One region of the Streptomyces sp. RPA4-2 genome, then DNA from elsewhere that is predicted to be linked to it. Evidence: riboswitches for the same ligand, from Rfam matches in the RefSeq annotation. Region 1 holds a riboswitch; each other region holds the start of a gene.
The links. A riboswitch is a leader RNA that binds a small molecule or an ion and turns the genes downstream of it on or off. The one in region 1 is predicted to bind cyclic di-AMP.
Positions count from the first base shown of each region.

Region 2: another riboswitch for cyclic di-AMP. It lies ahead of HEP85_RS24200 (NlpC/P60 family protein); the one in region 1 lies ahead of HEP85_RS33210 (M23 family metallopeptidase).
Region 3: another riboswitch for cyclic di-AMP. It lies ahead of HEP85_RS19375 (M23 family metallopeptidase); the one in region 1 lies ahead of HEP85_RS33210 (M23 family metallopeptidase).
Region 4: another riboswitch for cyclic di-AMP. It lies ahead of HEP85_RS23320 (LysM peptidoglycan-binding domain-containing protein); the one in region 1 lies ahead of HEP85_RS33210 (M23 family metallopeptidase).

Region 1 covers NZ_CP050975.2:7,591,286-7,598,899, reverse strand. The annotation lists gene HEP85_RS33225 (glutamate dehydrogenase) at 1-156, shown strand, start outside; gene HEP85_RS33220 (TetR/AcrR family transcriptional regulator) at 390-989, shown strand; gene HEP85_RS33215 (SGNH/GDSL hydrolase family protein) at 1,070-1,855, opposite strand; gene HEP85_RS33210 (M23 family metallopeptidase) at 2,132-2,977, opposite strand; cyclic di-AMP (ydaO/yuaA leader) riboswitch at 2,981-3,139, opposite strand; gene HEP85_RS33205 (tyrosine-protein phosphatase) at 3,706-4,503, shown strand; gene HEP85_RS33200 (DUF6126 family protein) at 4,550-4,666, opposite strand; gene HEP85_RS33195 (helix-turn-helix domain-containing protein) at 4,708-5,361, opposite strand; gene HEP85_RS33190 (aspartate aminotransferase family protein) at 5,543-6,943, opposite strand; gene dxs (1-deoxy-D-xylulose-5-phosphate synthase) at 6,946-7,614, opposite strand, start outside.
Region 2 covers NZ_CP050975.2:5,520,044-5,527,657, forward strand. The annotation lists gene HEP85_RS24190 (hypothetical protein) at 1-114, shown strand, start outside; gene HEP85_RS24195 (tellurite resistance/C4-dicarboxylate transporter family protein) at 92-1,069, opposite strand; gene HEP85_RS24200 (NlpC/P60 family protein) at 1,317-2,477, opposite strand; cyclic di-AMP (ydaO/yuaA leader) riboswitch at 2,485-2,657, opposite strand; gene pcrA (DNA helicase PcrA) at 2,951-5,509, shown strand; gene HEP85_RS24210 (M23 family metallopeptidase) at 5,624-7,186, opposite strand; gene HEP85_RS24215 (triacylglycerol lipase) at 7,463-7,614, opposite strand, start outside.
Region 3 covers NZ_CP050975.2:4,451,276-4,458,889, forward strand. The annotation lists gene lhgO (L-2-hydroxyglutarate oxidase) at 1-410, shown strand, start outside; gene trmB (tRNA (guanosine(46)-N7)-methyltransferase TrmB) at 680-1,510, shown strand; gene HEP85_RS19365 (PrsW family intramembrane metalloprotease) at 1,575-3,008, shown strand; gene HEP85_RS19370 (aldo/keto reductase) at 3,018-3,962, opposite strand; gene HEP85_RS19375 (M23 family metallopeptidase) at 4,030-5,067, opposite strand; cyclic di-AMP (ydaO/yuaA leader) riboswitch at 5,079-5,236, opposite strand; gene HEP85_RS19380 (PP2C family protein-serine/threonine phosphatase) at 5,451-6,608, opposite strand; tRNA gene HEP85_RS19385 (tRNA-Met) at 6,903-6,976, opposite strand; gene HEP85_RS19390 (dihydrofolate reductase family protein) at 7,128-7,614, opposite strand, start outside.
Region 4 covers NZ_CP050975.2:5,333,223-5,340,836, reverse strand. The annotation lists gene HEP85_RS23330 (outer membrane lipoprotein carrier protein LolA) at 1-553, opposite strand, end outside; gene HEP85_RS23325 (polyprenyl synthetase family protein) at 1,008-2,018, opposite strand; cyclic di-AMP (ydaO/yuaA leader) riboswitch at 4,205-4,365, shown strand; gene HEP85_RS23320 (LysM peptidoglycan-binding domain-containing protein) at 4,369-5,136, shown strand; gene HEP85_RS23315 (HAD family hydrolase) at 5,298-6,125, opposite strand; gene HEP85_RS23310 (FAD-dependent oxidoreductase) at 6,412-7,614, opposite strand.

The DNA.
Region 1 (7,614 bases):
GAGGCGTTCGCGTACACCCGGCGCTCCATGCGCGCTCTGATCGACCGGATGCTGGCCCGCGCGGAGGCCGACGGGACGACGCCGCGGGCCGCCGCGCACGCCATCGTCGCCGACCGACTGCCGGTGATCGCGGAACGGTTCGGGTGGTACCGCTGACCCGGAACCGGGCCTCCGTGGCCGGGCTCCCGGGCTGAACTCCCGCGCCGGGTTTCCTGGCCGGACTCCCTCCGGGCTCCCGCCGAGACCCCGCGTGCTCCCGTCCAAGCCACTTACGCGCGGCCTGAGTTCCTGGTGTCCGGGGGGACAGGCCGTGTCCGGATCGGCCATCGGTTCGTCGTCCGACCCGGGCGAGGCACTAGGGTTGCCGCGTGGCAAGGGTGCGGTTGAGCGTGGCGGAGCGGCGTCAGGAGTTGCTGCGGGCCGCCATCGGACAGATCGAGGCACGGGGCGTGGCGGCGGTACGGATCGCCGACGTCGCCTCGTCGCTCGGCGTGAGCAACGCGTTGGTGCTGTATCACTTCTCCACCAAGGAGAAGCTGGTCGCGGCCGCGTTCACCCATGCCGCCGAGGACGACCTCGCCCATCTGCGCAAGCTGCTCGGGCGTCGTACGTCCGCGCTGCGACGGCTGCGCGCGGCCGTCCGCTGGTACGCGCCGACCGGCCAGGCCAAGGGCTGGCGGCTGTGGATCGAGGGCTGGGGCGCGGCCCTGCGCGAGCCCGCGCTGCGCGAGGTCACCCGTGATCTCGACACGCAGTGGAAGGCCGCGATCACCGAGGTCATCGCGGAGGGAGTGGCCGGCGGCGAGTTCCGGTGCCCGGATCCCGCGGGGGCCGCACTGCGGCTGACGGCGCTGCTCGACGGGCTGGCGGTGCAGATGACCGCCTATGCGGGCGCGGTGTCGCGGGCGCGGGCCCAGGAGTGGGTGGACGACGCGCTCGCACGGGAGTTGGGTCTCGACCGGGCGGCCCTCACGGCGGCGTTGCGCTGAGGCGCCCGCCCCGGCGCACCGCCGCCCGGGGCAGCCGCCCCCGCGGTCCCGCCCGTCGGCCGCCCGATGTGTCACCCCGCTCAGGCGACGGACCCGATGCGCAACTTGATGTCGTCCGGCGAGAGGCTGCCCTTGGCCGCCACGTGGTCGCCCGAGGACTCCCCACGCAGCCTTCGTCCGATCCACGGCACGAGGTACTCGCGTGCCCAGTGGATGTCGTCGCGCCGCACCTCCAGCGTGCCGCGGGGCGGCAGGGGAGGCCAGGGCTGGTCCGGGTCGGCGGGCACGTCGAGGCCGAGGACCTGGCCGGCTCGCAGCGCGACCCTGGTGTGGCCCTCCGGAGACAGGTGCAGGCGGTCGCCGTCCCAGGCGCGCCGGTCCTGGATCGTCTTGAGGGACCACAGGTCGAGGACGGGACAGCCGTAGCGGTCCGCGATGGCCCGTACATGCCCGTTGTACGTGGCGATCTTGCCGCGCAGGTGCTTCAGCACCGGGACGCCGCGGGTGTCGAAGCCGGTCGTCACCATGACGGAGCCGACGGCGGAGGTGAGGTCGGCGACCGCGCGCTCGAAGCGCTCCGCGACCTCGTCGGGGTCGGTGCCGGGCCGGATGATGTCGTTGCCGCCCGCGCAGAAGGAGACCAGGTCCGGGGCGAGTTCCTTGGCCCGCCGGAGCTGGTCGTCGATGACCTGGTCGAGCAGCTTCCCGCGCACGGCGAGGTTGGTGTAGGTGAAGTCGCCTTCCGGCTGCCGGTCCGCGAGCAGTACCGCGAAACGGTCCGCCCAACCGACGAAGGCTCCTTCGGGGCCGGGGTCGCCGACGCCTTCGGTGAAGCTGTCCCCCACCGCCACGTACGACCCGATCACCGCTCTGTTGTCACTCTTCGAATCGTCTGCCACATCGAGCCATGATTCACCTTGGGATGTGAGCTACGCGACCGTAGGAATGGGTTGACGGGTGGTGAGATAAGCCACTCATAAAGAATGGCCGAAATCCGGAATAGCGCTCTCTCAGGCGTGGTTGAACAGCCACCACGCCTGGAAGCCCGTGATCCGGAAAGGGCGCCGGCCGCGGCAGTGACGGGACGCCGAGGGCCGGACCCCGTGGAGCGTGGGGTCCGGCCCTCGGGACGTGTGGGGGCGTCAGGCGACGACGACACCGTGGGAGCGCAGGTACGCGACCGGGTCCACGTCCGAGCCGTAGACGGGGGTCGTGCGGATCTCGAAGTGCAGGTGCGGACCGGTGACGTTGCCGGTCGCGCCGGAGAGGCCGAGCTTCTGCCCCGCGGTCACGGTCTGCCCCGCCGAGACGGAGAGGGCGGACATGTGGGCGTACTGCGAGTACCGGCCGTCGGCGTGCTGGACGACGACCTGGTTGCCGTACGCGCCGCCCCAGCCGGCCGAGACGACGGTGCCCGCGGCGACGGACCGGATCGTGGTGCCGGTCGGGACCACGAAGTCCACACCGGTGTGGTAGCCGCTGGACCACATGCTGCCGGGCACCTTGTAGCCGGTGCCGATGGTGGCTCCCTCGACGGGCAGGGTGTACCCCGCGTCGGCGGTCTTGGCCGCGGTGGCCGCTTCGACGGCGGGCCGCGCGGCGCCGGCCGTGGCGCTCTGCCCCTCGATCGTGAGCTTCAGACCAGGACTGATGTGCGCCGGATCGCCGCCGACGACCGCGCGGTTGTCGGCGTAGAGCTTCTTCCAGCCGCCGCTGACGTGCTGCCGGTCGGCGATCTTCGCGAGCGTGTCACCGGCCTTCACGACATAGGTCTTCGCCGTGGACTTCTCCGCGGCGGTTCCGGCAGGCGCGGAGACCGTCGTGATCTTCTGCACGGCGGACGGGACGGCGGTCACCGGGGCCGCCGCATGGGCGCAGACGGCGCCCATCAGCGGCAGTGCGAGCGCGGCACCACCGGTGCCGACCACGGCGATCGAGCGGGGCAGACGCAGGAATTTGGGACGACGGTGCTTACCCTTCGCGGGCATGGCGCATTTCCTCTCCGGCGCCTGCGAGGTGAGCTGTCGGGTGCGGACTGGAGATGTCCGGCCGCGCGGCAGCGCGGCTGTACCCCTAGCCGTTCCGAAGACCGGAACAGGCGCGATACCTGTGGGTCCCCCGCTCCTGCCGTGTACGGGTGAGTGTGGATTCCGGGCGGCGGCAGGATTGGGCGTCCGTCCGGATTGAGGGCGAACGTAAGCGAGGGGGGAGGGCGTCGACAACTGTCCGCGATCCCCATACGCACCCCTTTCTTGATCGATGTCCTGATTGACCGTCACCCTCCGTGCGCGGGGACCCCTTCGACCCGGCGATCCGCCGGGCCGCGCGGGCATCCCGGGGGGAGAAGGTCGCAACGCATCGTCACGCATATGACGCTGCTCACGCACGTCACCCCATAAGGCCACATTCCAGGACGAGTTGCACTCAATGCATCATTTCCACCAAAACGGTCATATGCCACTGAATCGGATGACCGGTGCATCGAGATCCCCACACGGTCCCGCGGCCCGCCGCGCCGACCCCTCCGTCGTTCCGCGGCCGCGCGAGGACGAGGGTCGTGAGGTGCTCCGGCACGGACGTCATCAAGGCCGCCCACCTCGGAGGCAGCGCCCGTGGACGACTCATCGCCCAAGGTACCCATGTCGTATCGTCGGGAGGCGATTCCCGTCGGCGAGCAACGAGGAGCGGTGCCGACGGCCCTATGGGAGGAGCCCCCGTGACGCAGCAGGTCCCGTCGACCGAGCCGGAGCTGGCCGGAGTGCGCAACTTCCGAGACGTGGGCGGCCTGCCCACCGTGGACGGCCGGCGGGTACGGTCCGGGCGGCTGTTCCGCAGTGGCCACCTCGCGCACGCCACGAAGGAGGACGCCGCGTTCCTCTCCTCCCTCGGACTGCACACGATCTTCGACTTCCGCAACGCCTCGGACCAGAAACTGGAGGGACCGGACGTCGAGCTGCCCGGCGTACGGAACGTGAATCTTCCGCTGACCGACCCGGCCGACGGCAGCGAGTTCTGGAAGATGGTCCGTGACGGCGAGCTCGACCAGCTCCGTGCCCACCTCGGCGACGGCAGGGCGGCGGACCGGATGATCGGTTCGTACCGCACGATCATCACCGAACGCACGGCGGAGCACTCCCGGGTGCTGCACGCCCTGGCCGAGGACAGCGTGCCCGCGCTCATGCACTGCGCGGCGGGCAAGGACCGCGCGGGGCTGTCCATAGCGGTGACGCTGCTCGCCGTGGGCGTCGAGCACGACGCCATCGTCGCCGACTACCTGGAGTCGAACACGCGCCACCGCCGCTACAAGGTGCACCGCAACGGCACCTCGGACACGGCCCGCTCCCCCGAGGTCATGGAGCTGCTCAGCCCGCTGTTCGACGCGCGGGCCGAATATCTGACGGCGGCCTTCGAGACCATCGAGGAGACCTGGGGCGGCGTCGACGGCTATCTGGAGCAGGCCCTGCGTCTCACGCCCGAGCTGCGGGACCGGCTGCGCGACAGGCTCCTCGACTGACGTCCACGGGCCGCGCGGCTGTGCGCCGCGCGGCCGTCCGCCGGGCCTACTGGTTCTGCGCCCCCAGCGTGAACAGCAGGTAGATGAAGGCCGCGAAGAGGTGGCCGACGGCGACGTAGATGATCAGCCGCACCCACAGCGCACGGGGGAACTTGTCCTCCATGGACCGCCGGGGGCCGGGCTCCGTGGGTTCCGCGGGTTCCGTCATGACGTCTCTCCCAGGGTCGGGTGCGCCGTCGCCGGGCCGAGGCACAGCGCGGCGGCGGGGCTCTGCAGCAGGGTGTGTACGAAGAGGAGATCGGCCCCCGCCTGGTCGGCGGCGGCTATGCGGTGCGGGGTCAGCGAGTCGAAGTGCGCGCTGTCCCCGGGCGCGAGCACCTGCGTGGTGTCCCCGAGGCGCAGCCGCAGCCGCCCCTGGAGGACGTGGAGCCACTCCTCGCCGGGATGGACGCGCACGATGTCGCCCTGGGAGCCGTAGGGGACGTGCACCCGCAGTGCCTGCATCCCGCGGCCCGGGGAGCCGGCCTGCCAGTAGGTCCAGCCGCCCGCCGCGGTCGGCTCCATGTCGGCGGCCCGGACGATGGCGTCCCGTTCGGCGGCCCTCTCGCCCAGCAGCTCCGAGACCGTCGTACCGTAGATGCGGGCGAGAGCGAGCAGCATCGGCAGCGAGGGCTGGCGCTGCCCCGTCTCCAGCCGGGAGAGGTGGGCGGCCGAGAGCCCGGCGGTGCGGGCCGCGGCCTCCAGGGTCAGTGAGGCACGTCGGCGCAGCTCACGCAGGTGCGGCGCGACGACGGGCAGCAGGTCGGCTGTCCCGGTCTCGGGCGGCGTGTCCGCCGCCCCCGGCTCGATGGGGCTCATGCACTCCATTGAGCCGCACTATTGCCTCTCGGGCAAATTTCTTGCCTCAGAGGCAAAGAGATCATCGACGGGTCCGATCAAGGGGGCCTCCCGCCCCGCCCGCCCTCGCGCACCGCCTCTTACGGCGCCTCCGTCCGGTCCCGTCGGGCAGGCGGCGCCCACGGGACCGGACGGACCTGACCTAGCGGTTCGCCACCGCCTGCTTGACCAGCGTCTTCCCGAAGTCCCACATCAGCCCGCCGCCGCTGTGCGCGTCGTCCATCACGGCGACGAAGGCCTCCATGAACCGGTCCACGTCCCGCTCGCCGATGATCAGCGGCGGGATCAGTTTGATCACCTCCAGGTGGTCCCCGGAGACCTGGGTGAGGATGCGGTGCCGCTGCAGCAGCGGGACGACGACCATCTGCGCGAAGAGGCCCTTGCGCGCGGCCTGCAGCATGGTCCAGCGGCCGCGCAGCTTGAGCGACTTGGGCCGCCCGAACTCGATGCCGATCATCAGCCCCCGGCCGCGGACGTCACTGAGCAGCTCGTACGTGTCGACGAGCGCCGCGAGCCGGGTCTTCAGCCGCTCCCCGGTGGCCCGCGCGTTCGCGACGACCTGCTCGTTCTCCATCACCGAGAGCACGGCGAGCCCGGCCGCCATGGCCTGCGCGTTGGACCCGAAGCTCGCCGAGTGGACGAGGACCCGGTCCATCGACGAGTAGACCTTCTTGAAGATCCAGTCCTTGCCGAGGGTGGCGCCGACCGGCACATAGCCGCCGGAGAGCGCCTTCGCCACGCACACCAGGTCTGGTTCCACGCCGTCCTCGTGCTGGTAGGCGTAGAAGTCCCCGGTCCGCCCCAGGCCCGTCTGCACCTCGTCCGCGATGAGCAGCGCCTTGTGCCGGTGCAGCAGTTCCTGGGCGGCGCGCAGGTAGCCGGGCGGGGCCTCGTGCACGCCCTTGCCCTGGATGGGCTCGACGATGAGCCCGGCGACGTCGCCCCGCGCCAGCTCGCGGGCCAGCGCGTCGAGGTCGCCGAGCGGGACGGCCGTGTCGGGCAGCAGCGGGGCGAAGCCGTCGCGGAACCCGTCCTCGCCGTTCACGGACAGCGACCCGGTGGTCAGCCCGTGGAAGGCGTGGGAGCAGTAGAGGATCCTCGGCCTGCCGGTGGCGTACCGGGCGAACTTCAGGGCGGTCTCCACCGCCTCCGTACCGCTGTTGGCGAAGAACACCCGGTCCAGGTGCGGGCTGTGGGTGAGCAGCTTCTCCGCCAGCAGTCCGGGCAGGGGCTGGCAGTCGAAGCGGGTGAGGTCGGCGAGCGAGGCGTCCAGGACGTCGTGCAGCGCCTGGCGGACGACGGGGTGATGGCGGCCCAGGCCCATCACCCCGAACCCGGCGAGCATGTCCAGGTAGTCGTTGCCGTCCGCGTCCCAGAAGTGCGCGCCCTCGGCCCGCTCGTACACCTTGTCGAAGCCGATGGTGTGGAGCATGCGCGGGAGCTGGTGGTTCAGGTACTTGGTGTGCAGCTCGTAGCGCTCGGCCCCGCGCTCGGCCAGCAGCGCGCCGAGGTCGAACTCCCGTTTCCCGGAAGGGGTGGTCATTCCTATTTCTCCTTGGACGACTCGTCCTTGACTGCCAGGGCGGCCCCGATCCGCCCGGCGATCTCGACGGGCGTGAGCCCGATGTCGGCCAGCACCTCCGCGCGTTTCGCGTGCGCGAGGAACTGCTCCGGGATTCCGAACCTCCTTACGGGTACGTCCACTTCGGCGTCCCCCAGGGCCAGCGCGACCGCCGAGCCGACGCCGGCCGCCCGGCTGTTGTCCTCGACGACCGCCACGAGCCGGTGTTCGGCCGCGAGGCCGGGCAGGGCCGGGTCGACGGGTTTGACCCAGCGCGGGTCGACGACGGTGCAGCCGATGCCCCGGGCCTCCAGCAGTTCGGCGGCCTGGAGGCAGACCGGCGCCATGACGCCGACGGCCACCAGGAGCACCCGCGGGGTCGCCGCGGACCGGTGCAGGACGTCGAGGCCGCCCACCCGGTCGGTCGCCGGGACCGCCGGGCCCACCGACTCCTTCGGGAACCGGATGAGCGTCGGCGCGTCGTCGACGGCGACCGCCTCCCGCAACTGGGCGCGGAGTTGGTCGGCGTCGCGCGGCGCGGCGATCCTGAGGCCCGGCACGACCTGGAGGACGGACATGTCCCACATGCCGTTGTGCGAGGCGCCGTCGACGCCGGTGACACCGGCCCGGTCCAGGACGAAGGTGACGCCGCA
Region 2 (7,614 bases), 2.1 Mb from region 1:
ATCCTCGGGCTGGTCTATGTGAAGCGGGACGACGAGAAGGTCGACAAGGGCCTGTTCGGGCTGGTCGGGCTGCTGACGACCGCGAACATCTTCATCGCGGTGCTGTGGACCTGATGGTTCCGGCCGCCACCAGCAGCCAGGCGGCCACCGAGATCCACAGCAGTACCTGCCCGAGCCCCCTGAGCCAGGCGAAGCCGACGGCGTCCGCGACCGACAGGGCCGCCGCCGCCGTCATGGCCATCGGGAACACGGTCGCCCAGCGCCGCACGTCGTACCGCGGACGCCGCCACAGCAGCTCCGCGACGGCCAGCACGGCGTACCAGGCGAGCGTCAGCATGATCAGAGCCTGGGACACCCAGCGCATCACGCCGTAGTCGTCGTAGTTCCACAGGTAGCCGTCCGCCTGGTAGGCGAGGACCAGCTTCGACGCGGCCAGCGCCGAGATCGCGAGCGCGCCGCCGGCGATCCACTGGTCGCCGCCCCCCGTGGCCGTCTCCCGGAAGTCGAAGCACGTCAGCGCCACCACGTACAGCACGAGGAACCCCAGCCAGAACAGCACCAGTGCCGCGTACGCCGGCCAGTCCGCGCGCGCGGCCTCGGCGAGCGACGCGGCGAGCACCGCGAGGCCCTGTGTGGCCACGCACCCGAGGAACACGCTTCCGGGCATACGGAGCCGCAGCCCTCGTACGAGCAGGTAGAGCAGCCCCGGCCACAGCACCGCGGCGAGCGCGAGCAGTACCTCGGCGGCCCCGAGCCACCCCAGGTCGGTCAGCCGGGTGCCGAGTACGGCGGTCGCGGCGACCCCGGTGAGCGCGCTCGGCGTGCCGGCCTCCGCCAGCCACCGTTCCCGCTCCCGCAGCAGGCGGACCGTGAAGTCCACGGCGAACCCGAGCCAGGTGACGGCCGCCAGGACCAGCGCGATCCGGGACAGGATCTCGTCACCGGTCTCGTGCAGCCCGACCGAGAGGATGCCGGTGGCCAGGACGGCGGCCGCGGCGGCGGGCGGGCTCTCCGCCCACCAGGTGCGGAGTCGGACCCACGGGCTGCGGGGCGGCGAGGTGGCTGGCATGGCCCCGATGCTAGGGATCTCCGAGCGTGTTGCCCGCGGGGCGCGCTGACACGGGGGCACGGCAACACGGGAACGGGGAGGGGGCGCAGGGTCGTGGGGCCACGGGGACGACGTAGGGGCGCGGGGCGGGGCGCAGGGGATGGGGGTTACTGGCGATGCGGGGAGCGGCGATGCGGGGGACGCGGGGCGCGGGCACGCGCGCGTGGAGCCCGGGAGGCCTCACGCGCGCGTGCCCCGCGCCGGGCGCTCAGGCCGGGCGCACCACGCTGTGGATGATCGACTCGCCGGCGTAGAAGATCGACTCCTCGCGGACGTACGCACCCGGCTTGGGGGCGTGGATCATCATCCCGTCGCCGATGTAGAGGCCCACGTGGCTGATGTCGTCGTAGAAGAAGACCAGGTCTCCGGGCTCGATGGCGGACAGGGGGACCGTGGTGCCCGCGTTCACCTGGTCGTAGGTGGTACGCGGGAGGGTGACGCCGGCGGCCTTCCAGACGGCCTGGGTGAGACCGGAGCAGTCGTACGAGCCGGGCCCGGTCGCGCCCCACACGTACGGCTTGCCGATCTGGGCGCGGGCGAAGGCGATGGCCTTGCCGGCCTTGGTGGCGTACGAGGAGTCGGTGGCCGGGGTCCCGGAAGTCCCCGTGGTTCCGGACGACGTGCCCTGCTGGGGCTCCGTCTCCCGGGCCTTCTTCTCCGCCGCGGCCCGCTGGGCCGCCAGCTCGGCCGCCTCGCGGTCGGCCGCTTCCCGCTTCTTCCGCGCGATCGCGGCGAGCCGCGCCTTCTCGTCGGCGGTCAGCTTCGAGAGCAGTTCGCGGGCCGCGGCGAGCTTGCCCTGGACGTCCGCCTTGGAGGTCCTGAGCGCGTCCTGCGACGTGGTGAGCGTCCGCAGGCTCCGGGAGGCCTCCCCGCGTTTCCTCGAGGTGGCTGCCTGCTCGGTGACGTAGTCGTCGACGGCCGCCTTCTGGCGGGTGGTCAGACGGTTCATCAACTGGGTCTGGTCGAAGTAGTCCTGCGGGTTGTCGGCCAGCAGCAGGCTCGCGCTGCCGGGTGCGGACGCCCCGGTGCGGTACTGCGCCGCGGCGAACGAACCCAGCTCCTCGCGCGCGGTGTTGAGTTTCTCGGTGCGCCGGGCCACGTCGTCGAGGAGGGAGTCGACGCGCTTGCGCTGCTTGGCGGTCTTCTCCCTGGTCGCGTTGTACTTCTCGGTGGCCGTCTCGGCCTGGTGGTAGAGGTCGTCGACCTTCTTCTCGACCTCTTCGAGGCTCGGCCGGGGCTCTGCCGAGGGTGCGGCGACGGCCGTCTGCGAGAGCAGGGCCACGGAGGTCAGGGCGGCCGTGGCGAGGGCCGGGGTCCGTATGCCCGTCCGGCGTGTGCCCGGCGGACTCCACTTGCGGTGCGACGCCAAGAGAGGCGACTCCTTCCGTCATCCGCCTACCGGGTTAGCTGTCGGGTTCGGGCGGGTGCTTCCGGAAGGTTTGCCCTACGGTCCTTGCCCCAGGGGCGGTGGGACCGATTCACCCCAAAGTCGGTTGGGTCCCCGGCTCCGGTCGCCGCACGGGCGCGCCGGACTCGGCGGAGGCCGCCCGGCCCGGCGACGTTCGCCGGTTGCTGTCGAGCGGTCTGCCCGGCACGCTAGCCAACGCGTAAGTGTTCTGTGAAGTTTGATGTGCGATATGCCCGATACATTTTCGTGACCTGAGCCGCCGGGACACCCGGAGTGGCCGACGGTAGCGGCGTGACGTCGCAAGGTGAGGGCGCGCCGGTGCGGGAAGGGCGGCCCGGTTTCCATGGCACTTCGCTCCGGACCCCGTGGGAAATCCGGCCCAGTTTCCGGGGTGGCGGCGGGTTGTCAGTGCGGCCGCCTAGACTCGGAGAGCGATGAGCAGCCTCTTTGATGACAGCTTCCTGGCGGACCTCAAGCCTTCCGGGGCCCATGAGGAAGAGCCCCCGCCGCCGCCCGAGGACGAGTCGGCGGAGCCGCTTCCGGACGACCTGTTCGGCGGCCGCTTCGACGTGCCCCCGGACCGCGACGCGTACTACCGCGACGGCGCCCACCGGCCCGCCGTGGACCCGGCGGCCCTGCTGGACGGGCTGAACGAGAACCAGCGCGCGGCCGTGGTGCACTCCGGCTCCCCGCTGCTCATCGTCGCCGGCGCCGGCTCCGGCAAGACCCGGGTGCTCACCCACCGGATCGCGCACCTGCTGGGCGAGCGCCATGTCCACCCCGGCCAGATCCTCGCGATCACCTTCACGAACAAGGCCGCGGGCGAGATGAAGGAGCGCGTCGAGCAACTCGTGGGCCCGCGCGCCAACGCCATGTGGGTGATGACCTTCCACAGCGCGTGCGTGCGCATCCTGCGCCGCGAGTCGAAGCGGCTCGGCTTCACGTCCTCGTTCTCGATCTACGACGCCGCCGACAGCAAGCGCCTGATGGCCCTGGTCTGCCGCGACCTGGACCTCGACCCGAAGCGTTTCCCGCCGAAGTCGTTCAGCGCGAAGATCTCCAACCTGAAGAACGAGCTGATCGACGAGGAGGACTTCGCGGGGCAGGCGGCCGACGGTTTCGAGAAGACCCTCGCGCAGGCCTACGCGATGTACCAGTCGCGGCTGCGCGAGGCCAACGCCCTCGACTTCGACGACCTGATCATGACGACGGTCAACCTGCTCCGTGCCTTCCCGGACGTCGCCGAGCACTACCGCCGCCGCTTCCGTCACGTCCTGGTCGACGAGTACCAGGACACGAACCACGCGCAGTACGCCCTGGTCAGGGAGCTCGTGGGCCCGGCGAGCGGCGACCGCCCCGAGGACGTGCCGCCGGCCGAGGGAGACCTCGGGCCCGCCGAGCTGTGCGTCGTGGGCGACGCCGACCAGTCGATCTACGCCTTCCGCGGCGCGACCATCCGCAACATCCTCCAGTTCGAGGAGGACTACCCGGACGCGACGACCATCCTCCTGGAGCAGAACTACCGCTCCACCCAGACGATCCTCACCGCGGCCAACGCGGTCATCGAGCGCAACGAGTCGCGCCGCCCCAAGAACCTGTGGACGAACGCGGGCGCGGGTTCGAACATCACGGGCTACGTCGCCGACACCGAGCACGACGAGGCACAGTTCGTCGCCGACGAGATAGACCGTCTCACCGACGCGGGCGAGGCGAAGGCGGGCGACGTCGCGGTCTTCTACCGGACGAACGCCCAGTCCCGTGTCTTCGAGGAGATCTTCATCCGCGTCGGCCTGCCCTACAAGGTCGTCGGCGGTGTCCGCTTCTACGAGCGCAAGGAGGTCCGGGACGTCCTGGCCTACCTGCGGGTCCTGTCCAACCCCGAGGACTCCGTCCCGCTGCGCCGGATCCTGAACGTCCCCAAGCGCGGGATCGGTGACCGCGCCGAGGCGATGATCGACGCCCTCTCGCAGCGGGAGCGGATCAGCTTCCCGCAGGCGCTGCGCCGCGTCGACGAGGCGTACGGCATGGCGGCGCGCTCGACGAACGCCGTGAAGCGGTTCAACACGCTCATGGAGGACCTCCGTACGATCGTCGAGTCCGGCGCGGGCCCGGCGACGGTCCTGGAGGCGGTCCTCGAGCGCACCGGCTATCTCGCCGAGCTTCAGGCGTCGACCGACCCGCAGGACGAGACCCGCATCGAGAACCTCCAGGAACTCGCGGCCGTGGCACTGGAGTTCGAGCAGGAGTCCGGTCGGGGCGAGGACGGTGCCGGAGCGGCTGCCGGGGGCGCAGCGGCCGGTGGGGCTGGAGCGGCCGGGGCGGCCGGCGGACTCTCGGAGTTCCTGGAGCGGGTCGCGCTCGTCGCCGACTCCGACCAGATCCCCGACGAGGACGACGGCAACGGCGTCATCACCCTGATGACCCTGCACACCGCCAAGGGCCTTGAGTTCCCGGTCGTGTTCCTCACCGGCATGGAGGACGGCGTCTTCCCGCACATGCGTGCGCTGGGGCAGGTCAAGGAGTTGGAGGAGGAGCGGCGTCTCGCGTACGTCGGCATCACGCGCGCGCGGGAGCGGCTCTACCTCACCCGCTCGTCCATGCGCAGCGCGTGGGGCCAGCCCTCGTACAACCCGCCCTCCCGCTTCCTGGAGGAGATCCCGGACACGCATCTGGAGTGGAAGCGCACGGGCGCGACGGCTCCGGTGCCCTCCGGCCCGGTCTCGGGCGTGGCGGCCTCGTTGTCGTCCTCGCTGTCGTCCTCGCGCTCGCGGTCCGCGGCGTCCGGGGCCTCCGGTTTCGCGACGCGCCGCGGGGCGTCCGAGAAGCCGGTCGTCTCGCTGGCGGTGGGTGACCGGGTCACCCACGACCAGTTCGGGCTCGGCACGGTGGTCGGCGTGAAGGGCACGGGGGCGAACGCGGAGGCCACGGTCGACTTCGGAGAGCCCAAGCCGAAACGGCTGCTGCTGCGGTACGCGCCGGTGGAGAAGCTCTAGTCCACGAGGCTCGGAGGCCGGGCGGGGCTTCCCGTCCGGTCGCGAAGCCCGGCGGTGGACCGCGGCGGGTGAGTCACGGCGGGTGGGTTTACCGAGAGTGGGGCACGGCGGGGCTCACGTCGGGTCCAGGCCGTGGCTGCGCAGCCACGGCAGGGGGTCGATGGCCGCGCCGCCCGCGGGCCGGACCTCGAAGTGCAGGTGCGGCCCGGTCGAGTTCCCGGAGTTCCCGGAGAACGCGATCTGCTCACCGGCCTTCACGACGGTGCCCGACGGCACCTTGTAGCTGGAGAGATGGCAGTACCAGGTCTCCGTGCCGTCCTTCGCGGTGAGGATGGCCATGTTCCCGTACGCGCTGTTCCACTGCGTCCGTACGGTTCCGTCCGTCGCGGCCATCACCGTCGTGCCGTACGACACGGGGAAGTCGATGCCGGTGTGCACGGACATCCAGTTGACCCCCGCCTGACCGAAGTAGGCGCTGAGTCCTTTCTGCGTGACCGGAAGGACGAACTTGGGCCGCAGCCGCTCCTTGCGGGCCGCCGCGGCCGCCGCCTTCTGCTGCTCGGCGGCCCGCTGGGCCTTGAGGTCGATGCGTTCCTGGGTGCGGCTGGCCCGGTCGGCGAAGTCGTCCGCACCCGCGGACAGGCTCTGGAGCTGGGTGTCCAGCTTGTTGTTGGCGGTGGACGGCTTCACCGCGGTCGCGTCGGGCGCGCTGGCCGTCGTGTTCTTGGTGTCGTCCCCGCCGATGGTGCCCACGGAGGCGGCGGCGATACCCGCGACGCCCATCACACAGGCGGAGGGCACGGCGACGGTGAGCAGCGCGGAACGCTTGGCCGGGGAGCGGCGGCGGGAGCGGGACGCAGGCCGGTTCGCGGCACGGGGGGCCGGAGCGACCTCTTCCATGTCGTCGAGCAGCGGAGCCTCGTGCGCGGGATCGGCGTCCTCGAAGTCGTACTCGTCCTGCAGTTGCTCGAAGGCGGCGGTCGCCTGCTGCTCGAAGGGCTCGGGATCGGCCTGGTGCTCGTACGGGTCGGCGGCGGCCTGGTGCTCGTACGGGTCGGCGGCGGCCTGCTGCTCGTACGGGTCCGCCGTGACCTGGTGCTCGTACGCGTCGGCGGCCGGGTGCTCGTGCGACTCGCCCTGCTGGGGGTGCTCGTAGGCCTCGTACGGGTCGTGCTCACCGGCGGTGTTCCACTGCGTGGCGTCGTACGCACCCGTCTCCTGGGTGGGGGCGCTCCACTGCTGGGTCTGGCCGGCCGGTTCGGCCTGGAGCCAGGCGGCCGCGTCCCACTGGCCCGTGGCGTCGGGGCCCGGATGCTGCGCGGGGATGTCGGCGAGCTGCTGGTAGCCGGTCGTCCAGGCGGTGGTGTCGTAGCCGCCGGTGTCGTACGCGGTCTGGTGCTGCGCGGCGTACGGGTCGTAGGCCGGCGTCTGGTGGCTGCCGGTGTTCCACTGCGTCGCGTCGTACGAACCCGTGCCGTCGCCACCCGACATGTCGCCGAAGAGAGGGTCGGACTCGAAACTCGCGGTCGCGTAGGCGCCGGTTCCGTTGTAGCCGTCGTACACGGTGAAGTCGCCGTACTGGACTTCCTGGCCGGCGTACGACGCGTAGTGCGCCGAGGCGGCATCGGAAGCCGGGGCCGGGGGGGTCACGGTCCCCGACGGGTGACGGTCGTTCACCAACTTCTCTTTCGCCTCGACAACAGGGGCTGGCAGAGCAGTGCGGCGACTGTACCCGGCGGTACGCGGGCGCGACAATCTTCGGCAGGTTTCCTCCGCTCAGGAAACGGGCATTCGGCCGTCTTTCGGGGGAGTGCGGGCACGGGCTTGGCCTGGCGTTCGATGAATGTTCGAAATCGAGGCGTCGTCCGGCCCCCGTCCGGCCCCCATCCGACCGCCGTCCGGGCCCTCTCCGGTCGTCGGGAGAGGTCCCGGACGGGGGTTGCCCGAAGGGCGTCACGCCACGGTGAGGCCCCCGGCTTCGGCCACGGCCTCGGACGCGCCGGTGCGGACGGTGGTCTCCTCGCTGTCGAGCGCCTGGCGTATTCCGGTGGCGACGGCGGGGTGGACCGGCAGGGCGAGATGCCCGATACCGCTCACCTGGACGC
Region 3 (7,614 bases), 3.1 Mb from region 1:
ACATCGGGCCCAACGCGGTGCCCGCGCTCGCCCGGGAGGGATACGGGTGGGGGGTGATCCGCCCCCGCGAGGTGGGCACGACCCTGGCCTGGCCCGGGTCGTGGCGGATGGCCCGGCGGCACTGGTCGTACGGGGCGGGGGAGCTGCGGCGGTCGGTGTCCCGGAAGGCGTTCACCGGGGCCGTGCAGCGGCTGCTGCCGGCGGTGACCGTGGACGATCTGGTGCCCGCGGCGGCGGGGGTGCGGGCGCAGGCGGTGTTGCGGGACGGGACGCTGGTGGACGACTTCCTGATCGAGGAGGGGGTGCGGACGGTGCATGTGCTGAACGCGCCGTCGCCTGCCGCGACGGCGGCTCTGCCGATCGGGAGAGAGGTTGCCCGTCGGGCGCTGGCTGCGCTGGCGGTGACCTGAGGATTCTCGCCCCCGCCGCCCCTACCCTCCCCCGAGCTCTCGGCTTCGCTCGAGCAGGGGGGACTCCCATCATCCTCCACCTGGGGCTCCGCCCCCGGACCGCCGCGTCGCCCGAAGGGCCTCGTCCTCAAACGCCGGACGGGCTGGGTATGTCAGCCCGTCCGGCGTTTGAGGACGAGGCCCTTGAGGCCGAAGCGCGGGTCCGCGGGCGGCAGCCCCCGTAGGCAGCGGACGGTGCCTGCGGGACCTGGTCGTAAAATCGACGCATTGTGTCTGAGTTCCTGAGCAGCTCCCCCGAACAGCCCCACCCCGGCGACACCCGCGGGAGCGCTCCCCGTGCCAAGGGAGAGCCCCGGTTCCCCGGCGGGCCGCAGGCCGATCCCGCCGGGTCGCACTTCGAGCGGCGGATCCGGAGTTTCCAGCCGCGCCGCAGCCGGGTGACGGCCGGGCAGGCGGACGCTCTGCAGCGGCTGTGGCCCAAGTGGGGTCTCGACATCGACGGGCAGCGCATCATCGACCTGGCCGAACTGTTCGGTGCCGACCTTCCCGTCGTCCTCGAGATCGGCTTCGGCATGGGCGAGGCCACGGCGCGGATGGCGGCCGAGGACCCGGGGACGGGGATCCTGGCCGTCGACGTGCACACCCCCGGCCAGGGCAATCTGCTGAACCTCGCGGACCAGAACGGACTGGCCAACATCCGGGTCGGCAACGGCGACGCGATCATCCTGCTCCGTGAGATGCTCCCGCCGGACTCGCTGAGCGGCCTGCGCGTGTACTTCCCCGACCCCTGGCCCAAGAAGCGCCACCACAAGCGCCGGCTGATCCAGCCGGAGTTCCTGGACCTCGCCGCGACCCGCCTCGCGCCGGGCGCCCTGGTGCACTGCGCGACGGACTGGGAGCCGTACGCCGAGCAGATGCTGGAGGTGCTGACCGCGCATCCGGAGTTCGAGAACACCGCGCCGGACGGCGGTTTCGCGCCTCGTCCGGGCTTCCGGCCGCTGACCCGTTTCGAGGGCCAGGGGCTGGAGAAGGGTCATGTGGTGAACGACCTGCTCTTCCGGCGCGTACAGCACCGCGAGCAGCACACTTCGGGCGACTGACACCCCTGCGGACCGCCTCCGGCACCGTCGCGGGCACCGCCCCTGCCTCGTTAGGGTCAATGCCGTGGCCACCTTTCCCGCGTACCCCACGCACCCCGGCGCTCCCGGCGGCGCGCCGCCCGCGGGTCCGCCCCGGCACCCGCACTGGTGGCAGCGATGGGGGCGCCTCCCTGCTCGAGGGCCGAGAGCTTGGGGGAGGGTGCGCTACGGCGCGCTGACCATCCTGCTCGCGCTCGCCGGTCTCGTCATCCTGGCCCTGGTGCGCCGGCAGACCGGTACCGAGGGCTTCCTGGTGGGCCTCGGCCTCGCCGTGCTGCCCGTCCCGCTCCTTCTCGCCGCGTTCCGCTGGCTGGACCGGGTCGAGCCGGGCCCCTGGCGGAACCTGCTCTTCGCCTTCGCCTGGGGCGCGTGCGCGGCGGCGCTGATAGCGATCGTCGCCAACAGCTTCGCGACCCGGTGGATAGCGACCGCCACCGCCGACCCGGCGAGCGCCGACACCCTCGGCGCGACGGTCATAGCCCCGATCGTCGAGGAGTCCGCGAAGGCCACCGCCGTGCTGCTGGTCTTCCTCTTCCGCAGACGGGACTTCACCGGGATCGTCGACGGCGTGGTCATCGCCGGGGTCACCGCGACCGGCTTCGCCTTCACCGAGAACATCCTCTACCTCGGCACCGCCTTCGGCACCGACCAGCTCAGCGGCGAGCACGGCCTGGCCTCCGTGACCGCCGCGACCTTCTTCGTCCGGGTCGTGATGGCGCCCTTCGCGCACCCGCTGTTCACCGTGTTCACCGGCATCGGCTTCGGGATCGCGGCGCTGTCCGCCGAGCGCCGACGCCTGCGCCGCTTCCTGCTGCCGCCGGCCGGACTGCTGCTCGCGATGGGCATGCACGCGATGTGGAACGGCTCGTCGAGCTTCGGGGAGTACGGGTTCTTCGCGGTGTACGGCGCGTTCATGGTGCCGGCGTTCGGGCTGCTCACCTTCCTCGTCATCTGGACGCGGCAGCGCGAGCTGAGGACCGTCCGCGCCGAACTCCCGGCGTACGCCGTCGCCGGGTGGCTGACCCCGCCCGAGCCGTACGTACTCGGTTCGATGCGGGCACGCCGGCTGGCCCGTCGGTACGCGGCCCATCACTTCGGCAGGGCGGCGGCACGGTCGGTCGCGCGGTACGAGGCCTGCGCGACCTCGCTCGCGTTCCTGCGGCACCGGGGGCGCAGCGGCCGTGCGGGCGCCGATTTCGTCGTACGGGAGCGGGAGCTGCTCCACGAGCTGTGGCACCGCAGGGAGGTCGCCCGCCCCTCCCTCGCGTACGCGGCACGGGTGACGGCCCCCGCCGTCCCGGTACCGCCGCCGCGGCCCGCGTACGGCCCCGGGTACGGCCCCGGCTACGGCTACGGCTACGGCTACGGCTATGTGCCGGTGCAGCCGTCACCCCGGGACGGACGGCCGTACCCGGACCCGACAGCCGCCCGCCCGGTGTACGGCCCCTACCGGCCCTGAGCGCAGGGCTCAGGCCGACGCCTCCGTCAGACGTGCCACTTCGTCGTCCTTCAGCGTGAGGTCCGCGACCGCGAGCAGCTCCGGAAGCTGTTCGACGGTTCGTGCGGAGGCGATCGGGGCCGCGACCGTGGGCCGGGCGGCGAGCCAGGCGAGGGCGACGGTGGCGACCGAGACGTCATGGGCGTGGGCGACCTCGTCGAGGGCGTCGAGGACACGCGGGCCGCGCTCCGTCTCGAGGTGCTTGCGCGCGCCCTCGGCCCGCGCCGAGTCGACGGTCGTGCCCGGACGGTACTTGCCGGTGAGGAAGCCGGAGGCGAGGGCGAAGTACGGGACGGCGGCCAGTCCGGTCCGGGAGGCGACCTCCTGGAGCGGGCCCTCGTAGGTGTCGCGCGAGACGAGGTTGTAGTGGGGCTGGAGGACGGTGTAGCGCGCGAGGCCCTCGCGGTCGGAGAACTCCAGGGACTCCGCGAGCCGTTCGGCGGAGAGGTTGGAGGCGCCGATCGCCCGGACCTTGCCGGCCCGTACCAGCTCGTCGAGCGTGCCGATGATCTCCTCGACCGGGACCGAGGTGTCGTCGAAGTGGGTGTAGTAGAGGTCGATGTAGTCCGTGCCGAGCCGGCGCAGTGACGCGTCGGCCGCCGCCCTGATGGTGTCCGGGGCGAGCCCCTTGTACTGGGGATGGGCGCCGGCCTTGGTGGCGAGGACGACATCGGAGCGGTTGCCGCGCGCGGCGAACCACTTGCCGATGATCGTCTCGGACTCGCCGCCCCTGTTGCCGGGGACCCACGCCGAGTAGCTGTCGGCGGTGTCGACGAAGTTGCCGCCCGCGGCCGCGTACGCGTCGAGGACGGCGAAGGACTGCGCCTCGTCGGCGGTCCAGCCGAAGACGTTGCCGCCGAGGGCGAGCGGGAAGACCTCGATATCGGAGGAACCGAGCTTGCGGAGAGGAGTCATACCCCATTTCAACAGTCGTACCGGACGACCGCATTCCGCACCCGCCGTGCTCGTGGCGGGCGCTGGATCAGGGGTTGATGCCCTTGCTCTGCAGCCACGCCATCGGGTCGATCGCGTCGCCGCCGCCGGGGTGGACCTCCAGGTGGAGGTGCGGCCCGGTCACGTTGCCGGTCGCGCCCACCCGTCCGATGACGTCGCCCGTGCCCACCTTCTGCCCCACGCTGACGCTGATGGACGACTGGTGGCAGAACCACAGTTCCGTGCCGTCGTCGAGGGTGAGGATCGTGCGGTAGCCGTACGAGCCGGCCCAGCCCGCCTCCGTGATGGTGCCGCTGTGGACCGCCTTGATCAGCGTGCCCGTGGGGGCGGCGAAGTCGAGGCCGGTGTGGTAGCCGGAGGACCACATGGAGCCGGCGTCACCGAAGCGGGAGGTCAGGGTGTACGAGGAGGTCGGCAGCGAGTAGCTCTTGGCGAGCTTCGCGAGGCGCGCGGCCTCGGCCTTCTGCTTGGCCTCCGCGTCCGCCTTCTTCTTCGCGGCGGCTTCCTTGGCCTTGGCCTCGTCCTGCTGTTCGGCGGCCAGCGCGACCGCCTTCTTCGCGGCGGCGGTCTCGGCGGCGGCCTGGACCGCGCTGTCGACCTGGTCCTGCTGGGACTCGGCCTGCTCCATGATGCGGGCCCGCAGCGCCTCGCCGGCGTCCGCGTTGCCCTGCGCGGCGTCGGCGCTGGTGAGACCGGCGCCGGTGAGCGGGGTGGAGGAACCCTTCGGCGTGCTGGAACCGCCGTCGGACATCAGGGCCTTGGCCGACTGGGTGACCGAGGAGAGGTCGGGCAGCGAGATCGACACGGGCGGCTTGCCGGGCGCGGCGGTGGCGATGCCACCCGCGCCAACGGCGGCCAGGACACCGACGCCGAGGACGGTGGAACTGCGGGCGAGCCCGCCTCCGCGCTGCTTGGAGACGCGGTGCCGGCCGCGGACGGGAGCGACGGAATCCGCGGTGGGGTTCCACTCCTCCCAGGGGCCCTCGTCGTCGCCGCGGGAGTAACCGAAAGTCTGGGTGTCGTTCGGCGCGAACGAAGTGGGCTGGGCAGGCCGGTTGGACGCCACGTGGGCGCGCTCCTTTCCTTCCTTCTCGCCTACCGGGTTAGCTGACGGGTTCGGAGCAGGAAGGTCTCCTACGCGCGTCAACCCACGGTGTCTCCACCGTGAAAGACGCTCGATTCACCCCAAGTTGGTGGTTCCCCGGTTCCCTCGCGGGATTCGGCGCGTGCGCACGGAGCCGTCTCTTGTGACGGCTGGGACGACCGCGCTGCGTTATCGAACGTTAATAGACTCGGGTACCGGATTCCAAGCCGTTCGTACGGATCATTAACCACTCTTGGCCAGGACTTACGGGGCATGAGCGGGGGAAAACGGGCGAGTTGACCCGCCCTCCCGCACGCACCTGTTTTTGACCGTGTGTCAGTTGTTACGCGGAGGAGTACCATCCGCTACCCCTCGTGACAACGATCAAGGAACTCCGTCGCCCGCGGGGGACGCCGCACGGCGAGCAGTGCCATGTCGTCCGCGAGCGCGCCGCCGGTGTGCCGGCCGACCCCCGCCGCGAGCTCGGCCAGCAGGGCGTCCGGGTCGCTGAAGGTCCGTCCCGCGAGCCGCTCGGCCGGATCGTAGAAGTTCCCGCGGCCGTCACGCGCCTCGGACAGACCGTCCGTGTGGAACAGGAGCGTGGAGCCGGGCGGGAAGTCCGCCGTAACCGCGCGGTCGGGCCAGGAGCCCAGCTCGCCCATGCCGAGCGGCAGCGCGGGGTTCGTGGCGGCGAGCGTGAACAGCGTGCCGTCCGCGTGCAGGAGCAGCGGTGACGGATGGCCGCGGTTGACGATCCTGACCACGTCGCCCCCGTGCGGGATCTCCGCGAGGACGGCCGTGGTGAAACCCTCGAAGGCGTCCAGGTCCTCGCGCCTGGTGCCCTCGCGGGCCAGCGCGCGTTCCAGCCGCTGCGCGACCGCCTCCAGCGCCGTCTCCTGCTCGGCCGCCTCCCGGAACGCCCCGATGACCACCGCGACGGCGGCCACCGCGCCCATGCCCTTCCCGCGGACGTCGCCCACCACCAGCCGTACGCCGTGCGGGGTGTCCTGCACGGCGTACAGGTCGCCGCCGATGAACGCGCCCTCCTGCGCGGCCTCGTAGCGTGCCGCGACCGCCAGGCCGCCGATCCGGCCCTCGGGTTGCGGCAGCACGGCGCGCTGAGCCGCCTCGGCGATCTGGCGGGCCGAGGCGAGCCGTTCGTCCGAGCGGCGGACGAGGATGTTGATGAGGACGGCGAGGACGACGACGGTCGCCACCGTGGCGACCTCGGTGATCGCGCCGATCCCCATGTGGAGGCCGAGCCTGAGGCGGCATGCGAGCAGCGCGGCCAGCGTCATGGCCCCCGTGAGGAGGGTGCCGCGCAGCGCGAAGATCGGCGCGGCGACGAGCGGGGCGGCGGTGAAGAGCGGTGCCGCGGTGAATCCGGGCGGGGTCAGACAGTCGTAGACCACCGCGACGACGACGAGCAGGAACGGCAGCGCCCGCACCAGGGTCCAGGCGTGCGAAATCCGGCGAGGGTCCGGGTCCGGCGACGGTTCGTCCCCCAGCCCCGGATCGGGCACGGGGCCGCCGGACCGCCGTCCGCCCGACCGGCCGTAGGACCGTCCGGCCCGCCGCGCACCTCCTCGCTGCCCCACCCGTCCAGGTTTCCCGGACCGGGGGGAGGGGGCCAGCGGTGTGGACCGACCGGGGGACGGCCCTTGCTTCCGTACGGGCGTGTCGAAGAAATCAGGGACCGGAAACACCAGGGACCGGAAACACCAAGCACCGACAACACCAAGGCGCCCTAGAACACCAAAACCCGGAAACGCCAAAGGCCGGAACTCGTGAATCCGAGTTCCGGCCTTGGCCTTGAGTAGCGGGGACAGGATTTGAACCTGCGACCTCTGGGTTATGAGCCCAGCGAGCTACCGAGCTGCTCCACCCCGCGTCGTTGAAACCAGTGTACGCCATGTTCGACCCCCCGAGCACACCCGTTCACGCACGCCCCACGACCAGGTCTCTTCTCCTCCGGATCCCCTGCGATTCCGCCCCGCTCGCGACCGTCCACGACCGGGCACCGGCCGCCGGAAGCCCCTCCGTCAGGCGGCTCCGAGAAGATGCCGGTTGGGTGCCGTGGCCCGCTCCTCGAACTCCGGGAGCACGACGACGTCCGCCCCCGCGGCCACCAGCAGCCCGTTGCCGTCCGCGCCCGCCACGAAGGTGTCCGGCTCCCGCCAGGCGGTCACCACCCTGCGCACCCCCGCGTCGAGGATCAGCCGGGCGCAGGGTGCGGGCCGCGAGGCCCGCCGGGCGCACGGCTCCAGACTGCTGTAGACGGTCGCGGACGCCAGCCGCGGATCCCCGGCGGCGATCTTGGCGAGTGCCGCCTCCTCGGCGTGCGCGACGGGGTCGCCCCCCTCCCGCGAGTGCCCGCGGGCCAGCTCGGTGCCGTCCGCGGCCACCACCACCGCGCCCACGCTGAACGCCGTCCTCGACGGCGGGCACAGCGCGGCCAGCTCGCACGCCACCCCCAGCCAGTGCCGGTCCGCCGCGGAGGCGAGCGCACCGGTGCCGGGGGCCGTGGGG
Region 4 (7,614 bases), 2.3 Mb from region 1:
CCCCGCGCCGCTCGTCGGACGCGGGCGCCTTCGAGTGGTACACCTCGTTCGACTTGCTGTCGTACGCCCATACGTCGTTGCCGTTGCGGATGACGCTGTACTCGGCGGCGCTCTCCAGCAGGGAGACCTTGCCCTTGTCCGGGCCGTCGGCCGCGACCCGCAGCGTGTGCGTGCCGGAGGCCAGCTCCATGAGTTTGGACTGCGGGTCGGCGGAAGAGCCGCCGTCACCCTGGGCGGCGCCGGACATCAGGCTGTTCTCCAGACCGCCCAGATCGGGCAGCCCGAGGTCGGTGCTGATCTTGACCGTGCCGGAGAGCTGCTGGACGTCGGACTTGGCGATCTTCTCGACGAGCTGCTGCGCGGTGATCTTCGGCAGGCTGGGGTCACCGGAGTCGGCGAGCGCCGGGACGAGCCCGATGGTCGCCGCCGCCACCCCCACCACCGCGACCGGGACGACGTACCGCGCTGCCTTGCGGCGGCCGGCGCGCATCTCGTCGGCCTCGTCGCGCAGCCTTTCCGCCCCGGCGGTCCTGTCGGAATCGTTCGGTGCCATGTGTGCCTTACCTCCGTCGTCGGCGGCGGCCTGCCATCCTGCGCTTCCCCACCCCTATAGCCGCCATTCTCACCCGAACCGGTGAGGAGTGGTGCTCTCCATATGACCAAATCGGGCGGAGAGATGCGTCAGACCCCGGACGCAACTCCACGTACTCCTGCGGTATGACACGGGGAGGCGGTGCCGACCGTGACCCGTAGGGGTCGCCGAGAACATCGCGACGCCGGCCAGGGTCAGGTTTCCTTGCGACACGTACTGAACGTACGGAACGTACAGACCACGGCCGCATGGCCGCACGGAACACATCGAACATAGCGTTCGATTACATTCTTCCGCTTTCCCCCCGTGCCGCCACTGACGCCCCCTGCGTCAGCTACCGCGCATCAACACGGAACCATTCGAGCCTGGACTCCATCCATCCCATCGTGTGACGGACGTCACATCGAGGAGGACGTCAGCCCGCCCGGTGCACCACCGCGTCCACGAGCTCCACCAAAGCCGCCTTCGCGTCGCACTCCGGCAACGGAGCCACCGCGGCCCGGGCCTCCTCCGCGTACCGCACGGTGTCCCGCCGCGCCTGCTCCAGCGCCGGGTGCGCCCGCAGCCGGGCCAGCGCTTCGGCGTGCCGGTCGTCGTCCGTGAGGTCGGAGTCCAGCAGCTCGCACAGTGCGATGTCCTCGGCGAGACCGAGCCGCTCCGCCCGCTCCCGCAACCGCAGCACCGGCAGCGTGGGAATGCCCTCGCGCAGATCCGTCCCGGGCGTCTTGCCCGACTCGTGCGAGTCGGACGCGATGTCCAGCACGTCGTCCGCCAGCTGGAAGGCCACGCCCAGCCGCTCCCCGTACTGCGTCAGCACGTCCACGACCGTCTCGTCGGCCCCGGACATCATCGCGCCGAACCGGCACGCCACGGCGACCAGCGAACCGGTCTTGCCGCTGAGCACGTCGAGGTAGTGCTCGACCGGGTCCCGCCCGTCACGCGGACCCGCCGTCTCCAGGATCTGTCCGGTGACCAGCCGCTCGAACGCCTCGGCCTGGACGCGGACGGCCTCGGGCCCGAGGTCGGCCAGCGTGTGCGACGCGCGCGCGAAGAGAAAATCGCCGGTGAGGACCGCGACCGAGTTGCCCCAGCGGGTGTTCGCGCTGGGCACCCCGCGTCGCGCGTCGGCCTCGTCCATCACGTCGTCGTGGTACAGCGTGGCGAGATGGGTCAGTTCGACGACCACGGCCGAGGGCACGACACCCGGCGCGTAGGGGTCACCGAACTGCGCCGCGAGCATCACGAGCAGCGGACGGAACCGCTTCCCGCCGGCCCGCAGGAGATGCTGCGCGGCTTCCGTGATGAAGGGGACCTCGCTCTTGGTGACTTCGAGCAAGCCCTCCTCGACAGCCGCCAATCCGGCCTGGACATCGGCTTCGAGAGCCTGGTCCCGCACGCTCAGCCCGAACGGCCCGACGACGGTCACGAGAGGTTCTCCTGTCTGCTGACGATCACATGGCGAACTCGGTCGATCATTCGGTCGATGACACGGTTTGTCGATGTGTCGCTGCCATCACTCAAGTCAGCGTATCCGGTCACGTTTCGATCACCACGAGCGCCCACCGTCCCCACTGTCGACTTCCTCCCGACTTCCCTCTCCCCCGGCGTCCGATGCCCCCGAGAGGCAGGCGGCCCCACGCAGTCCCACGTCTGGGCGGCGGCCTACCACGAACGGTATGTTCCTGATGGGCCGGTATGGCAGTAGATAAACCGAATCACCCGTGAGCACCGAGAACAGCATGTACACCCGTACGGCGTTCCCCTACGAGACGACTCACGAGGACGTCTGGATCCCTCCGGCGGACGGCACCCGGCTGTACGCAGGCCGCGGGACTCGCCCACGTCGCCCGACCGCCGACCCCGCGCACGCCGGCCAGGTGATGTGGCGCGACATCCGGGTGAACCGCCCGGAGACGGTGGACCCGTTCATCCATACGTGGCTGTCGCGCCCGGCCCAGGACGCGTACGGGGGCGACGGCGGCGTCCACGGGGGCGGCTCCGAACCGTGCGGCCGTCCCGGCGGTGGGCGGTTGGCGCGACCCGCAGCGGGTTGGCACGACCCGCCGCGCGACTCGGTACCGCGCCTGATCCAGAGCCTCCCGCCGGGCCCGGTGCTGCCGGAGCCCTTTCCGCGCCCCTACGTCATGGACGCGCGCCCACCAGCGACGACCTGCGCCTCCCTGCCCGGCCGCCGGGTGGGCGTCACCCCCTGGTCCTCCCCCTTGGTCACCCCCGTCGCGTACGCGCTCCGGGGTGCGCCGGTGCTCGGGCGCTCCCCTCAGCACACCGGCGTGGACGCGGGTCGCTTCCGCCCCGGCGGAGACGACGCGGACCTGCCGCCGGACCACCGGGAGGGTCGGGGCCGGGTGATCGCCCCGGTGTGCGACGCGGCCCTTGACGGCGCCTCGACCCTGGTCACTCGGGGTGCCCCGCACCTGTCAGTGCGCGACCGCCGTGATCGGGCGGCCCCCTCGAAGCCGAGCACTACGGAGAACGTACGTTTCGACCTGACCGCCATCGGCTGCGCCGTCCCGCCCGGCCGTCACGCCCCTTCCTCCCTCTGCCCCTCTCCTCCTCCTACCGGCCCTGGCTTTGGCCAGAGCCGGGCCCGGAGGCCGACTTCACCTGCACCCGTCGGCCAGTTCCCTCGAACGCACGTTGCAGGCAGGGGAGTTCGACCCCGCGATCACACGAAGCCGTCCCCGCCACTGCGGCACCCGTGCCCGTCCGGACGGCCTCGACCACACGGAGGGCGCGCGGGGGGCGTACTCCGTCCGGGAAGCCGGACCTCTGAGCACCCGCGCCCGCTCCTCCCGGTCGATCCGTCCGCGTCGTCCGGGACCGGCCTGGGACGCGCGGGGCGAGTCCCGCTCCGAAGTCACCTGCGGCACAAGGGACTTCACCCTCCAGCGAGCTGGACCCGCGAGGGCGGCGACGAGGTGGCCTCCATCGGACGCGGAGGCGGCGGATCCCACTCGCCGCGGGCCGAAGCCCCGGCAGCCTCCTCGGCGGCCCCGCGGGACAGAGCGTGGACCGGTGAATCCCTGACGGACCCCGGCGAGGGACACCCGCCCGCTCTCGCGGACGGGCAGGAGAGGGTCACGCGCTTCGGCATCACGCGGGCGGATGCCCCGGACAGAACCAACAGGGGCCACACGGCCCGAAGTTCAGCCCTCATCCCGGCCCGAAGCGGCACGCACATCCCGAACACCGGCCCTACGGACTCCACTTCAGGGCCGCCGAGGGCCGGCTCCCCACGGCGACCCCTGCACAGACCCGTCCGTACGAACGGTGCGCACGGCTCCGACCAGGGGCTCAGCGGCCTTTTATTCGCGCCTTATATGCCCGACTTGCCGCCATTGCCGCTTTATTCCTGCCGGATCGAGTGAGTTGGGTCACGCGCGAAGGTCATCCACCTCGCGAGCCCGTCCAGCGACTACCCGTTTGCATAAGCCAAGTTGAGCGAAGCATTCCGGATTAATCGGGCAATTCATCCGCCCTTATGTCCTGGTGAAAACGATCTACACCGCGACATCAAGGCTTGTTTCGGACATGTGCTCTCGCATACCTTCACGTCACTCCGGACGGACCGCCCAATCCTGCCGCCGACCGGAACCACACCCGACCACACACGCACGGCAGGAGCGGGGGACCCAGGTAAGCCGCCGATCCGAAGTTCGGAACGGCTAGGGGTGAAGTCGCACTCACCGTGCGGCCGGGCAGCTCCCGCCCGAACCCGACAGCTCACCTCGCAGGCGCCGGAGAGGAAACACGTCATGGCCGCAGCAGGTAGACACTGCCACCCGAAGACTCGCAGCACCCTCGTTCGCGGCATTCTCGCTGCGGGCACGGGCGCGGCGGTACTCGCCCTCCCGCTCCTGGGCGCCACCTGCGCACAGGCCGCCACGGGCGCCTCCGACGTCCAGCTCGTCACCTACAAGGTGGTCACGGGCGACACCCTGGCCAAGATCGCGCGGGAGTACCCCTCCAGCGGCGGCTGGAAGAAGCTGTACGAGGCCAACAGCGCGGTCATCGGCCCCAACCCGTCGGCGCTCCGCCCGGGCCTCACCCTGACGGTCGGCACGAAAACCGTCCAGAACGCCACAAAGTCGGCAAAGGTCACGGCGGCGGTCGCCAAGACCACGAAGTCCACGAAGTCCACGACCACGGCGGCCAAGACCACGGCGGTCAAGACCGCGACCACCGCCGCCGCGAAGACGTACACGAACGACCTCGACGGCTGGATCAAGCAGTCGCTGGACATCATGGCCAAGAACGGAATCCCGGGCACGTACAACGGCATCCACCGCAACGTCATGCGGGAGTCCTCCGGAAACCCCAAGGCCATCAACAACTGGGACTCCAACGCCGCCGCCGGTATCCCCTCCAAGGGCCTGCTCCAGGTCATCGACCCGACGTTCAAGGCCTACCACGTGCCCGGCACGTCCATGGACTCGTACGACCCGGTCGCGAACATCACCGCCGCCTGCAACTACGCCGCGGCGAAGTACGGCTCGATCGACAACGTCAACGGCGCCTACTGACCGGACGCCACGAGACCGGGGTGCCGGACCGGACTTCCGGCACCCCGGGAAGCCAGAACGACGGGCGACCGGGGCAACGGGGGTCCGTAGCCCCGGGTAGTCGGGGCCACGGGTAACCAGGGCCACGGGTAACTGGGACCACGGCTTACCAGGGCCACGGGTTACCAGGGCCACGGCGCGGAGAGCGGGAACAGCCGCTCCAGCACCACCGCGATCCCGTCGTCCTCGTTCGACAGCGTCACCTCGTCGGCCACCGCCTTGAGTTCCGGGTGGGCGTTGGCCATGGCGACCCCGTGGGCGGCCCAGTCGAACATGGGGATGTCGTTGGGCATGTCACCGAAGGCGATGGTGGCTTCGGAGGCCAGCCCGAGATGGGCGGCGGCGAGAGCAAGGCCCGTCGCCTTGGTCACCCCGCATGGCTGGAGTTCGACCGTGCCGGGCCCCGACATGGTGACGGTGGCCAGGGAACCCACCACTGCCCTGGCCGCCGCGGCCAACTCGTCGTCGGACAGCAGCGGGTGGCGCAGCAGCACCTTGCTGATCGGCTCCGTCCAGAGGTCGTCGCGGCGCCCGACCCGTGCCGCGGGAAGCGTCGGGTGCGGCATCACGTAGCCGGGCTCGATGAGTGTCAGTCCGTCCACGCCGTCCTGGTCCACCGCGGCGTACAGCAGCCCGACCTCCGCCTCGATCTTTCCGAGCGCCGTCTCCGCGAGTTCCCTGTCCAGGGTCACCGACCACAGCAGACGGTCCTCGCTCGCGTCGTAGAGCTGCGCCCCCTGCCCGCACACCGCCAGTCCCGCACCACCGAGTTCACCGAGGAGCGGGCGCACCCTCGGCGCCGGGCGCCCCGTCACGACCAGATGGCGGGCGCCCGCCTCCACCGCCCTCGCCAACGCCGCCCGGGTCCGGTCGGAGAGCGTGTCGTCGCCGCACAGCAGCGTTCCGTCCAGGTCAGTGGCGATGAGTGAATATGCAGTCGGAGCGGCCATGATCCGAAGAATACGGATCCGACGACTCATCGGCCCGGCGTGAACCGGACGACGTCCGGTATCCCGTCAGCAACGCCGTTCACCGCACGGGCCACGCGCGCCCGACGACGTCACACACACTCCGATCCGCCGTGCCGGGCGCCCGAGAGCGCCGCGACACCGGCTTCAACACCCGCCGTGGACAGGCACGTTACGGAACGCGCACGGCCGGTCACCTCTCGGTGGCGTCGGGGCCGTGGCCCCCGCCACCGCCCCGCCCGCCGGACACCCGACGCCGTACGCCGCCTCAACCGTGAGCCGCCGCCAAGTGCCTGGCCAATCGCGGCGAAGCGAACTCCGTCCCGCACACGAACCGCATCACCGGCCCGTACGAGGCCGCCGCCGGCAACCCCGTGAAGTACAGCCCGGGCACCGAGGACCGGTATCCGGCACCGAGCTTCGGGGTGCCTCGGCTCACCGCCAGCTCCGTCCGCAACGCGTGTCCCAGGAAGTCCATCGCGGCGATGTCGACGCGATAGCCCGTCGCCGCGATGACGTGGTCCGCCGCGAGCTCCTCGGGCGCACCGCCCAGGGTCCGCACGGAGAGCACCGGGCGGCTCCCGGAGACCGAGGCACGCTCGATCCGGGCGATCTCGCTGACCTCGACCTTGCCCTCGAAGCGGTCCCGGAGCCACCACGCGCCGAGCGGGCCGAGCACCCGGCGGACGAGATAGTGGCGGGCTTCGGCGGGCAGGTAGCGGTAGGGGTGCGGGTAGTAGCTGAGCGCCCACAGCGACCAGGCGCGCCCGAAGGGCGACTCCGGGCGCAGCTTCGGCTGTCCCCAGGGCGGTGCGCCGAAGGCGACCCTGCCCCGGCCCCGGGACACCACGCGCACCTGCGCGCCCGCCTCCGCCGCCAGCGCGGCCGTCTCCAGGGCGGACTGTCCCGCGCCGACGACGATCAGTTCCCTGCCGGAGAACCGGGTGAGGTCGTGGTGCTGGGAGCTGTGCGAGACGGGGCCGGTGGGCGCCGGTCCGTCCGCCGCCGCCTCACCGAGCTCGGGCGGCAGATGGGCGAGGCCGTACAGTCCGGTGGCCACGACGACCGCGCGTGCCGTGAACGACTCCCCCGAGTCCAGCTTCAGCTCGAATCCGTCGGCGCCCCGTCGGTCGACGGAGACGACCCGCACCTGCTCCAGCTCGGGCACGAGCTGCCGCTGGAACCACTCCCCGTAGGCGATGAACGTCTCGACCGGGATGATGTCCTCGTCCGTGACGAGCCGCGGTATCCCGGCGGCGTCGCAGTAGTCACGGAGTGTGTGGCCCGGCTGCGGGGCGTCGATGCTGGAAGCGGCCGGGGTCGATTTGAGGAGCATCCCCTCGGGCATGTGGTCGCGCCAGCTCACCATGGGCCGGCCGAAGACACGCACCGGAATGCCGCGCGCCCGCAGATGGGCGGCGGTGGACAGGCCGAACGGGCCCGCACCGATGACTGCTACCGGATGAATCAC